One region of the Paenibacillus sp. GCM10028914 genome, then DNA from elsewhere that is predicted to be linked to it. Evidence: riboswitches for the same ligand, from Rfam matches in the RefSeq annotation. Region 1 holds a riboswitch; each other region holds the start of a gene.
What was found. Region 1 has a riboswitch for cobalamin ahead of ACFQV5_RS05660 (ABC transporter substrate-binding protein). Riboswitches for the same ligand answer to the same signal wherever they lie in the genome.
Positions count from the first base shown of each region.

Region 2: another riboswitch for cobalamin. It lies ahead of ACFQV5_RS20720 (anaerobic ribonucleoside triphosphate reductase); the one in region 1 lies ahead of ACFQV5_RS05660 (ABC transporter substrate-binding protein).
Region 3: another riboswitch for cobalamin. It lies ahead of ACFQV5_RS20040 (FecCD family ABC transporter permease); the one in region 1 lies ahead of ACFQV5_RS05660 (ABC transporter substrate-binding protein).

Region 1 covers NZ_JBHTFO010000006.1:218,262-221,541, forward strand. The annotation lists gene cbiB (adenosylcobinamide-phosphate synthase CbiB) at 1-31, shown strand, start outside; gene ACFQV5_RS05655 (histidine phosphatase family protein) at 22-615, shown strand; cobalamin riboswitch at 716-922, shown strand; gene ACFQV5_RS05660 (ABC transporter substrate-binding protein) at 1,145-2,155, shown strand; gene cobT (nicotinate-nucleotide--dimethylbenzimidazole phosphoribosyltransferase) at 2,225-3,280, shown strand, end outside.
Region 2 covers NZ_JBHTFO010000018.1:36,964-40,243, forward strand. The annotation lists gene ACFQV5_RS20700 (replication-associated recombination protein A) at 1-69, shown strand, start outside; gene crcB (fluoride efflux transporter CrcB) at 106-507, shown strand; gene crcB (fluoride efflux transporter CrcB) at 504-857, shown strand; gene ACFQV5_RS20715 (PCYCGC motif-containing (lipo)protein) at 916-1,452, shown strand; cobalamin riboswitch at 1,513-1,681, shown strand; gene ACFQV5_RS20720 (anaerobic ribonucleoside triphosphate reductase) at 1,827-3,280, shown strand, end outside.
Region 3 covers NZ_JBHTFO010000017.1:555,866-559,145, forward strand. The annotation lists gene ACFQV5_RS20030 (L-cystine transporter) at 1-71, opposite strand, end outside; gene ACFQV5_RS20035 (ABC transporter ATP-binding protein) at 254-1,036, opposite strand; gene ACFQV5_RS20040 (FecCD family ABC transporter permease) at 1,033-2,079, opposite strand; cobalamin riboswitch at 2,330-2,535, opposite strand; gene ACFQV5_RS20045 (mannitol-1-phosphate 5-dehydrogenase) at 2,629-3,280, opposite strand, start outside.

The sequences.
Region 1 (3,280 bases):
ATGGAGCTTAGGTGGAGCAATATGGAGTTAGAATTGACATGTATTCGTCATGGGGCTACGCAGTGGAATAAGGAAAGACGTTATTTAGGTCATACGGATGTTGGAATTCTACAAGAGTCACTGATCGAACTTGCGCCGGTGAAAGAGGCTCTTAAAGGAAGGTCTTTTCGCAAGGTGTTCTGTAGTGACTTGAAGAGATGCAGAGAGACACTCGACTGGATTTATACCGTCTCAGCAGATCAGGTGGTCTTCGATAATCGTTTGCGGGAAATGGATTTTGGCGAATGGGAAGGCCGGACATATGATCAGTTAAAGCATCTGGACACCTACCGGAATTGGCTCAGCGATCCTGAGTCTTCCACCCCTCCTGGAGGCGAATCTTGGGGACATTTTCAGGGGAGAATAGCTGACTTTATGAATGGCTTAACTTGTTTTACTAAGGAAGAGTCGAAGGATAACCAATTATTAATAGTGGCACATGGTGGAGTGATCAGGCAGATTGCAACGATGACGGTTCCCGGTTCTTCCTTTTGGGATTTCTCAGCAGATCCGGGAAGCTTGTTAACGTTGAAGCTGACTTTTGATGGAGGAAAATGGACAGGATATGTAGGATGAGTTTTTTAAAGCTTTGTTAAAAGCTTGTAAGGTGTTCTTATCTAACCTATAATCATGAATTGAGAGCTAAGACTTGTGTCTCAGCATGATGCTATCGAAATGAATAATGAACTTGTGAGGTCTAGAATTAGAAGCGAAAAGGCTTAGGATTCTAGTTAAAAGGGAAGTCGGTGAAAATCCGACACGGTCCCGCCACTGTGAAACAGGGATATTCTCTATATGCCACTGTTCTGCGATAAGCAGGATGGGAAGGTGAGAATATCATTAACCTGTAAGTCAGGAGACCTGCCTTATGAGTAGTACGATGGTCCTTCGAGGAAAGGATTACGTTTGGCTATAGCCTGCGGAACACATGGTCTTGACTGTGAGCCCGTAAGACGTAATCCCTGATTCTTTCTTGTTACAAGAAGATCAGGTTTTTTTTGTTGCACAGACTTCGTCACAAAGGATTCATGGAAATGAGCATTTGTAAATTGCTAAACAAGGGGAGCATCTCACGGAATCATAAAAAAGTAGATAGAGGAGAGAGATGGAAATGAAGCAATTATGGAAGAATTGGACGATGGGTGCTTTAGCACTCATAATGGTACTAGCGCTTGCAGCTTGTGGAGATAATGCAGAGCCGAAACAAACGACAGACCCAGCACCAACCCAACAAGAACAAGTAACACCACCGGCTGATGAGACAGATGCGCTAAAAACCGAATATCCTCTAACGGTAAAAGATGCTACAGGCGAGGAGCTTACATTTAACGAAGCACCAAAGAAGATCATATCGATCTCACCATCAGAGACAGAAGCTTTGTTTGCAATTGGCTTAGATGAGGAAGTTATTGGTGTATCTGACTATGATGATTATCCGGAAGCTGCTACAACGAAGCCAAAGATGGGTGGTCTGTACAACCCTAACGTTGAGGAAATTATTGCAGCACAGCCAGATCTCGTTGTTACAGGTATCTCCATGAGTGCGGAAGGTGCACAGCAGCTACGCGATCTAGGGATTACAATCTTCAAGACAGATCCGAAAAAAGTAGATGATGTGATTGCAAACATTGAAATATTCGGTCAAATCACTGATCATCAAGAAGAAGCTAAAAAGGTTGTAGACAAAATTAAGCAAGATCGTGATGAAGTAACAGAAACATTAAAATCACTGACACCTGAACAGAAAAAGAAAGTATATATCGAGTTCTCTCCAGGCTGGACAGTAGGTAGCGGGGAATATATGGACGAGCTGATTAACTTGGCTGGTGGTATTAATGTTGCCGCTGATACGGTAGGATGGAATGAAATTAGTGAAGAGAAGATCATTAAGGATAATCCAGACGTGATTTTGTTCTCAAAAAATGTTGTTGATGAGAAAACGAAGGAAACACTAGACCAAATGATTAAAGCACGTAGTGGTTGGGATCAGATTACAGCCATTAAGAATGACGCAGTTGTTGGGTTAGATGATAACTTGGTAAGCCGTCCAGGTCCACGTGTTACTGAAGGTTTGAAGCAAATAGCAAAGGCGATCTATCCTGAACTGTTCAAGTAACGCTTAGATTTGTAATGAGATGAAGCAATCGTGCTTTAGATTTAAGAGCTTAAGAAGGAGAAATGATGTATGAGACAAAGTGTCATGGAACGTATCGGAGAAATTCGTGGTCTTGATCAATCTGCGATCGAGGCTGCGAAACTGCACATAAGTAACCTTACTGTCCCTCCTGGCAGCTTGGGTAAACTTGAAGCAATGGCGTTACAGCTTGCCGGCATCACGGGAGAGGTACGTCCTTCATTTGACCGAAGAGAAGTTATTATTATGGCAGGCGACCATGGAGTATGTGATGAGGGTATTAGTGCATTTCCCCAAGAAGTTACACCTCAAATGATTCATAATTTCCTTGCGGGTGGTGCAGCTGTTAACGTGTTAGCCAGACAGGCGGGCGCAGATGTTGTATGCGTGGATATCGGCGTGAATAGCGACTTATCCCATCCTGATCTTTTATCGCGTAAAATCCGGTATGGTACAGCGAATATGGCACTTGGTCCTGCAATGTCTTATGAGGAAGCGATCGAATCTATTCTGGTAGGCATGAAAGTTGTTGAAGATGCTGTCAAACGCGGGGTCCAGCTATTTATCACAGGCGAAATGGGCATTGGTAATACGACAGCAAGCTCAGCAGTTATTTGTGCACTTTCCAACATCCCGGTTGCCGAGGCGGTTGGTCGAGGCACTGGAATTGATGACTCGCGTTTACAGCATAAAATCGCTGTAGTTGAAAGAGCGATAGCGGTGAATGTTCCTGACCCGCAAGATCCAGTGGATGTTCTGGCTAAGGTAGGGGGCCTTGAGATTGGAGGCTTAGTTGGTGTTATTCTAGGAGCAGCGGTACACGGCTGCCCAGTAATTATAGATGGATTTATATCAAGTGCAGCAGCGCTGCTTGCAAAATCGATCTGTCCGGCAGCTGCGGATTATATGGTGGTATCCCATGCTTCTCATGAACAGGGACATCGGCGGCTTTTAGAAGAGCTGAATCTCCGTCCTGTATTGGAACTAGATCTTCGTATTGGTGAAGGTACAGGCGGGGTATTATGTCTTCATCTTGTAGATGCGGCATGCCGCATTGTTAATGAAATGGCAACTTTCGAGAGTGCGGGTATCTCAGGTGAAACGAAG
Region 2 (3,280 bases), on a different contig from region 1:
CAGGCGACCGAGCAGGGGAACGAGGCTAAAATTTCTCATAACCAGCGCTTGCGCAGGGATAATAAATAATGAACGTTTTATGATACGGAAGTGGAAGGGAATTTTATGGGCAGAAATTTACTTTTCGTAGGTGCAGGAGGATTTATCGGAACATTATGCCGTTATGGCGTTAGTAAGATGATACCACTTCCTGATAGTGGTTTTCCGCAAGCGATTTTACTCATCAATCTGGCAGGATGCTTGTTCCTCGGATGGTTCTTGACTTACTGTTTACGTTCCACGATGATATCAGCGGAGACTCGTTTGTTTCTGGGAACCGGATTTACAGGTGCGTTTACCACATTCTCTACCTTTACGGTCGACACTGTCGAATTGTTTAGAAATGGTCAGATGCTGACGGCTTGGCTCTACGTGATGCTTAGTGTGTTCGGTGGATTGATTATGGCTTTTATTGGGGTTTCGTTAGGACGGAGAATGGGTGCAACACAAGAAGGTGAGACATCATGATCGTATGGATAGGAATAGGTGGTATCGTCGGAGCGGTTTCTCGTTACGGTATTGGGATATGGGTAGGAAAGAGAGTAGGATCTTCCTTCCCATGGGCAACGCTTCTTGTCAATTTGGTGGGTTCCCTTTTGCTGGGTATATTGGTCGGTACTGCTGAGCGTATGCCTGAAATGGTATATGGTTTATTAGGAACAGGTTTTTGCGGAGCCTTTACGACCTTTTCAACTTTTGGGTACGAAGCTATTACTTTGGCAGTGAATAAACACTATGTGCAAGCTCTGATTTATGTTATCACCTCCGTATTACTCGGGCTTGCGGGTGCTTCAATAGGAATTATGTTAACTATATAGAGCGTCTAGGTCTATCAAGGGAATACGAATTGCAGAGGTTAATGGGGAGGACAATAGTATGCAAAAACAGAAATTTGTAGTTTTAATATTATCTGTTGGTCTGCTGCTGAGCGGATGTGGCGCTGAAAAAGCTCAGGAGCCTGCCCATACGAAACAAGAATCAGAGACGGAGGCTACTCATGAACACGGCTCACAGTCTCAACTTGCGAATGGGGATATTCAGGAGATTACTGCCTCTGTTAAGGAGTTGCCAACATTTTTGAATGATAAAAGTCAAGAGCTTCGGACAATATACGCTCTTGCTGCTCAGGTTAAGGATGTGCTCCAATGGATTCCATGCTATTGTGGATGCGGTGAAAGCGCTGGTCATGAGAACAATCTGAACTGTTTCATTGATGAAGTTAAGGAAGACGGCAGTGTTGTTTGGGATGATCATGGTACGCGCTGTGGTGTTTGTCTAGATATTGCCGTAGAATCTGCGAAACTGAAAAGTGAAGGGAAAAGCCTGAGCGAAATCCGAACTTTGATCGATGAGAAGTACAAGACAGGATTTGCGAAACCTACTCCTACACCTATGCCAACCGAAGCTAATTAAAGTGCTATGATATTTGTTACAGTTAAAATCTATATATTGTTATATCTTTTGATATGACAACTACATATAGTGCTAAATGGTGATCGGATGGATCCGATCTTAAATGGGAATCCGGTGTGAATCCGGAGCGGTCCCGCCACTGTAACAGGTACTTGTGGAGAACAAGGAAGAGTTTAGCCTCTCCAAAAATGTACGGAAGCCAGATACCAGCCATTTTGACGACACTGTATTGCCTACGGTTGATAGGAAAGTGTTTCAATAGGACGGGGATCCGGTCTGATTGGATTTATACCGATTCTTTATTGAAGCATGCATTCCGCAGACTTGCGGAATCATGCTTCTTTTCATTTCGTCTTAATTATAGGAGGAAAATAATGAAGGTAATTAAAAGAGATGGTACTCAGGTAGAGTTTGAAGTTAAGAGAATTATTAGTGCAGTGGATAAAGCTTTTGCGGCTGCGGAAGGAAAGGTTCAGCCTGATGCTTCAACCCAGATTGGTGAAATGGTGAAAGCCGAAATAGCGAGTGTGAATCAAATTTCGGTAGAAGAAATACAAGATCTTGTTATTCAGTACCTAAAGAAGATCGGATTTGAAAGCACTGCTAAAGCATATAAAGAATACCGTGAGGCCCGGGACCTGGAAAGAATGAAGCGCGGTGAACTGTATAAAATTAGTAACGATGTGATTGGTACGAAAGATATGGACCTGCTCAGGGAAAATGCCAACTTGAACGGAGAATCCTTTAGTGGCAAAATGAGCCGAATCGGTTCGGAATACGCGAAATGGATGGCTAAATCATTCGTACTACCGACTGAACTGAATGAGGCTGTAAAAAACGGATATGTATATGTGCATGATTTAGATCAATATGCATTAGGGACCACCAACTGTATCTTTATTCCGTTTGACCGGTTGCTTGCTAACGGATTTAACACCGGAAATGGTTCCGTGCGTTCACCACAGAGTATCATGACTGCCATGGCTCTTGTCGCGATTATATTCCAGTCCCAACAGAACAGCCAATTCGGCGGGGTATCCGCTAATAAGATTGATTGGGACTTGGCACCGTATGTAGGCCGATCTTTCCGTAAACATTTTAGAAAAGGGCTGACCTATCTGGGTGAAGTGGATCAGGATCAAACGTATGAGTTTTCAGAAGAAGAATTGGTGATGGATAATAAGCAGCTTCGAGAACAATTTCCACGTACTTATGATTTCGCCTATGAAGAAACTGTAAACGAAACGAATCAGGCTGCAGAATCTTTAATCCATAATTTAAATACGATGAGTAGCCGAGCAGGGGGGCAAATTCCGTTTACATCGTTAAATTACGGAATGTGTACTTCTTCGGAAGGGCGCTTGGTTTCTCATGCGTTGCTTAATGCAACGATGAAAGGGCTAGGCCGCGGGGAAACACCGATCTTTCCACAGCATATTTTCCAGTGCAAACATGGCGTCAATCAATCGCAAGGTGATCCTAACTATGATTTGTTTCTTAAAGCAATTGAGTGCTCTAGTCGCCGGTTATACCCGAACTTCGTCAATGTGGATGCATCATTCAATCTTCCCTATTATGATCCCGAAGACCCTGACACCATTATTGCAACGATGGGATGCCGTACACGTACGATCTCAGATCGTTTTGGCAGAAATCGGCTGAGCGGAAAAGGAAATCTGTCCTTTAACACGATTAATCTGGTGCGGCTTGGAATTGAAAATGGTATCGCGACTCATCAGCGGCAAGAACCAGATTTGAAAGGTTTTTATGAAAACCTCGACCAGTATATGAGAATCGCAGTAGAAGGTCTGGTCCATCGTTATGGAAT
Region 3 (3,280 bases), on a different contig from region 1:
TGCATCCAATACAGTATGCCGGTAAGCATAAGCAGAACAAGGACATTAATGATAACCCAGACTGTTTCCATGCCTGAAGCCTCCTCTTGTTTGAAATAAGTGCTATCTACGTATTCATGTCCAAAACCCAACACCTTAAAACATTACCCGTTAAATCCGATCCGATATCTATTTTATAAAAAAGATGTGCCAAGTAAATATAAAAAAGACGACTCTCAGCCGTCTAAAAGCTTCTTATATCGTTTTAACTTTATTATGTTCCACGATTCGCAGTGAGAAGTACCTGGGGGGCGCCATTCTCAGGGTGCATAACGACTGCTGGGTCAACCCGGAAGACATGCCGGATAAAATCCTCTGTCAGCAATTCGGACGGTACCCCTTCCCCTGCAATTTCTCCATCCTTAAGTACCAGAAGCCGATCACAGAACTGCGAGGCTAAATTTAGGTCATGCAGCACACTAATAACCGTTATGCCGGCTTCATTCCGCCACTCCGCCACCATATTCATAAATTGTAACTGATACCGAATATCCAAATAGGTCGTAGGTTCATCGAGCAGTAGAATTGTAGGCTCTTGAGCCATTACTTTCCCAAGAGCCGCTCGCTGTCTCTGACCTCCACTTAATTGATCTAGCCTTCTGGATTCCAGACTTTCCAGCTCCAGCTTACGGATAATTCGGTCAAGTAGCGGACCTGAGTCATTCTTCTCTCGACCCAGCCAATCCTGAAATGGATAACGTCCCATTTCAATAACCTCACGTACCGTGAAATCAGTCGGAGCAAGACCTTCTTGCTGCAGTACGGCAACGATACGGGCCAGTTCCTTACGGCTGTAGCTAGAAACTTCCCTATCATCCAGCTTAATAGACCCGTTCGAGGGTGTCTCCACACCAGAAAGGAGATGTAGCAGCGTGGATTTACCGCTTCCGTTCGGACCAATAACCCCCCACCATTCTCCTTCTTGTACATTCCAATTGATCCCGGACACTGCATTCAGTCGTGAATAACGCTTGCTTACATCTTGAAGTGTAATCATAGAGTCCCCTCCTTGCGCTGCTTCTTATTCCGATACAACAAATAGGCAAAGAAAGGAGCACCAACAAACGCCGTTACGACCCCGATCGGAATTTCAGTTGGTGATAGTAATGTTCTAGCCGCCGTATCAGACCAGATCATGAAGATCGCCCCTCCTAGTGCCGATAAAGGAATGATGACACGATAATCCGAACCGGTAACAAGACGAATCATATGGGGCACAACCAATCCAACGAAACCAATCACCCCAGACACGGACACCGCAGCTGCCGTCAAAAGTGTCGCAACAATAAGGACAGAGCTTTTCAGCCGATCAACATTAAGCCCCATATGAGCAGCCTGCCGTTCGCCTAATGACAAGAGATTCAACATGCGTGCTCGACTCCATAAATAAAGAAAACCTATGATAAAATATGGGAAAAGTACGATGATGTACGACCACCCTCTCATACTCAAGCTTCCCATCGTCCAAAATAGAATGTCCGTTAGTGTGTCCTTCGACATAACTGTCAAGAAAGAAACCGCAGCCCCTAAAAAAGACTGCATGATTACACCCGATAAAATCAGTCCATGCGTCGGTATTTTCCCGTTATCTTTGGCCAGCAGAAGTACGATCCACAAGGTCAAAATCCCTGTCATAAACGCCACCAGAGGCAGTGTCCAGGCTCCCGCAAACGAGTATTGCAGCCCATAGAAAATCAGAAATGCAGCTCCAAGTGAAGATCCGGATGATACACCAAGTGTAAACGGGTCGGCAAGCGGATTTCTAAGTACTCCTTGAAAAGCAGCACCCGCAACCGCAAGCGATGCTCCAACCAGCATTCCTAATAAAATTCGAGGGAGACGGACCTTCATAATAATCTGCTCTGAAGCCATTTCCCAATTTGGAGCGATTGAATCTCCGATCCAAGGTAACTTGTGAAGTAACATCGCTCCGATTTCTTGGACAGGTAAATGGACTGAACCGATGCCTAAGCAGACTAGAAGCGTTAACAATAATAGAAGAAGACCCGCTATTCCGTAACCGGCAAGTTTTCTACTCATCATGACAACCGTTCCGTATAAGCTGTTTTCGTTATTATAACTCTCATCCGTTTCTCTCCTAATCTCAAGTTTGAGAGCAACTGGCTTCACTATAAGCACCCAAGCAAGCTGGATTCTGACGGAATCCTATTCATCTATCACAAAAAAGCCCCCGATATCTCCATAGAGAATCAGGGGCTACGTTTCGGAAATCATATCAGTCAACTCGTCCACGATAGGTCCGTCAAACGTATTCCTCTCCTCGAAGGACCGTCAGATCATCACGGGGCAGGTCTCCTGACTTACAGGTTGAAATAACATCTTCGCCTTCCCGAACCTAGTATAGGCCAGTGGCTATTGAAGATGTCCCTGATTCACAGTGGCGGGACCGTGCCGGACTTAAACCGGCTTCCCTTTTAACCCGGGAGTAGACCATAACAAGACTATCTCTCCAGGACCCTCGCAAGCATTGAGTATTCTCTTTTTGCCAAACATACTACTCTGTTGACGATTATATGAGATATCCTCTCAGCTTACAACCTCGAAGTTCATTGACATGGCATGGATCTATTATTTTACAAGTGGCTTTAGCGCGTTATACTGCTCCATGATCTCCTTCATTATCGGATGATCTGCAGCTATGCCTGTATACTTAACAGCTGTCTCTAATACGCCCAGTTTTTGAATGGATGCTTGCAGCTCCACGCTTTCTGGATCTTCTGGCACGTTGAATAACAATGCACCCGCCATAGATTTCGCAAGAGAACGATATGTTAGTCCACGCTCATAAGCTTGCAGCGCAGGAGACACAAGACGGTCACCCGGTGACAGCTTACGAATCGGTGAACGCCCTACGCGAGTAACTTCATCTGTTAGTGCAGGGTTCTTGAAACGTTCCAGAATCGTATGAATGTATTGCTGATGTTCACTCTCATTGAACGAATGCTTGTTTATGAGCAATGCACCCGTCTCTTCAAGCACGGAACGAACATGCTCCATAACTTCCTGATCATTCATCGCTTCCTGAATCGTATCGAATCCTTTCAAAAAGCCCATATATGCCGCGGAGCAGTGACCTGTGTTCACGGTAAACAATTTACGCTCGATATATGGTTCCAAACGGTCCACATAATGAACGCCTTCTACCGGAACAAAATTCTCAAACATTTGCGAACGGTCAACAGCCCACTCATAAAAAGGCTCTACAACGACCTTCAAAGGA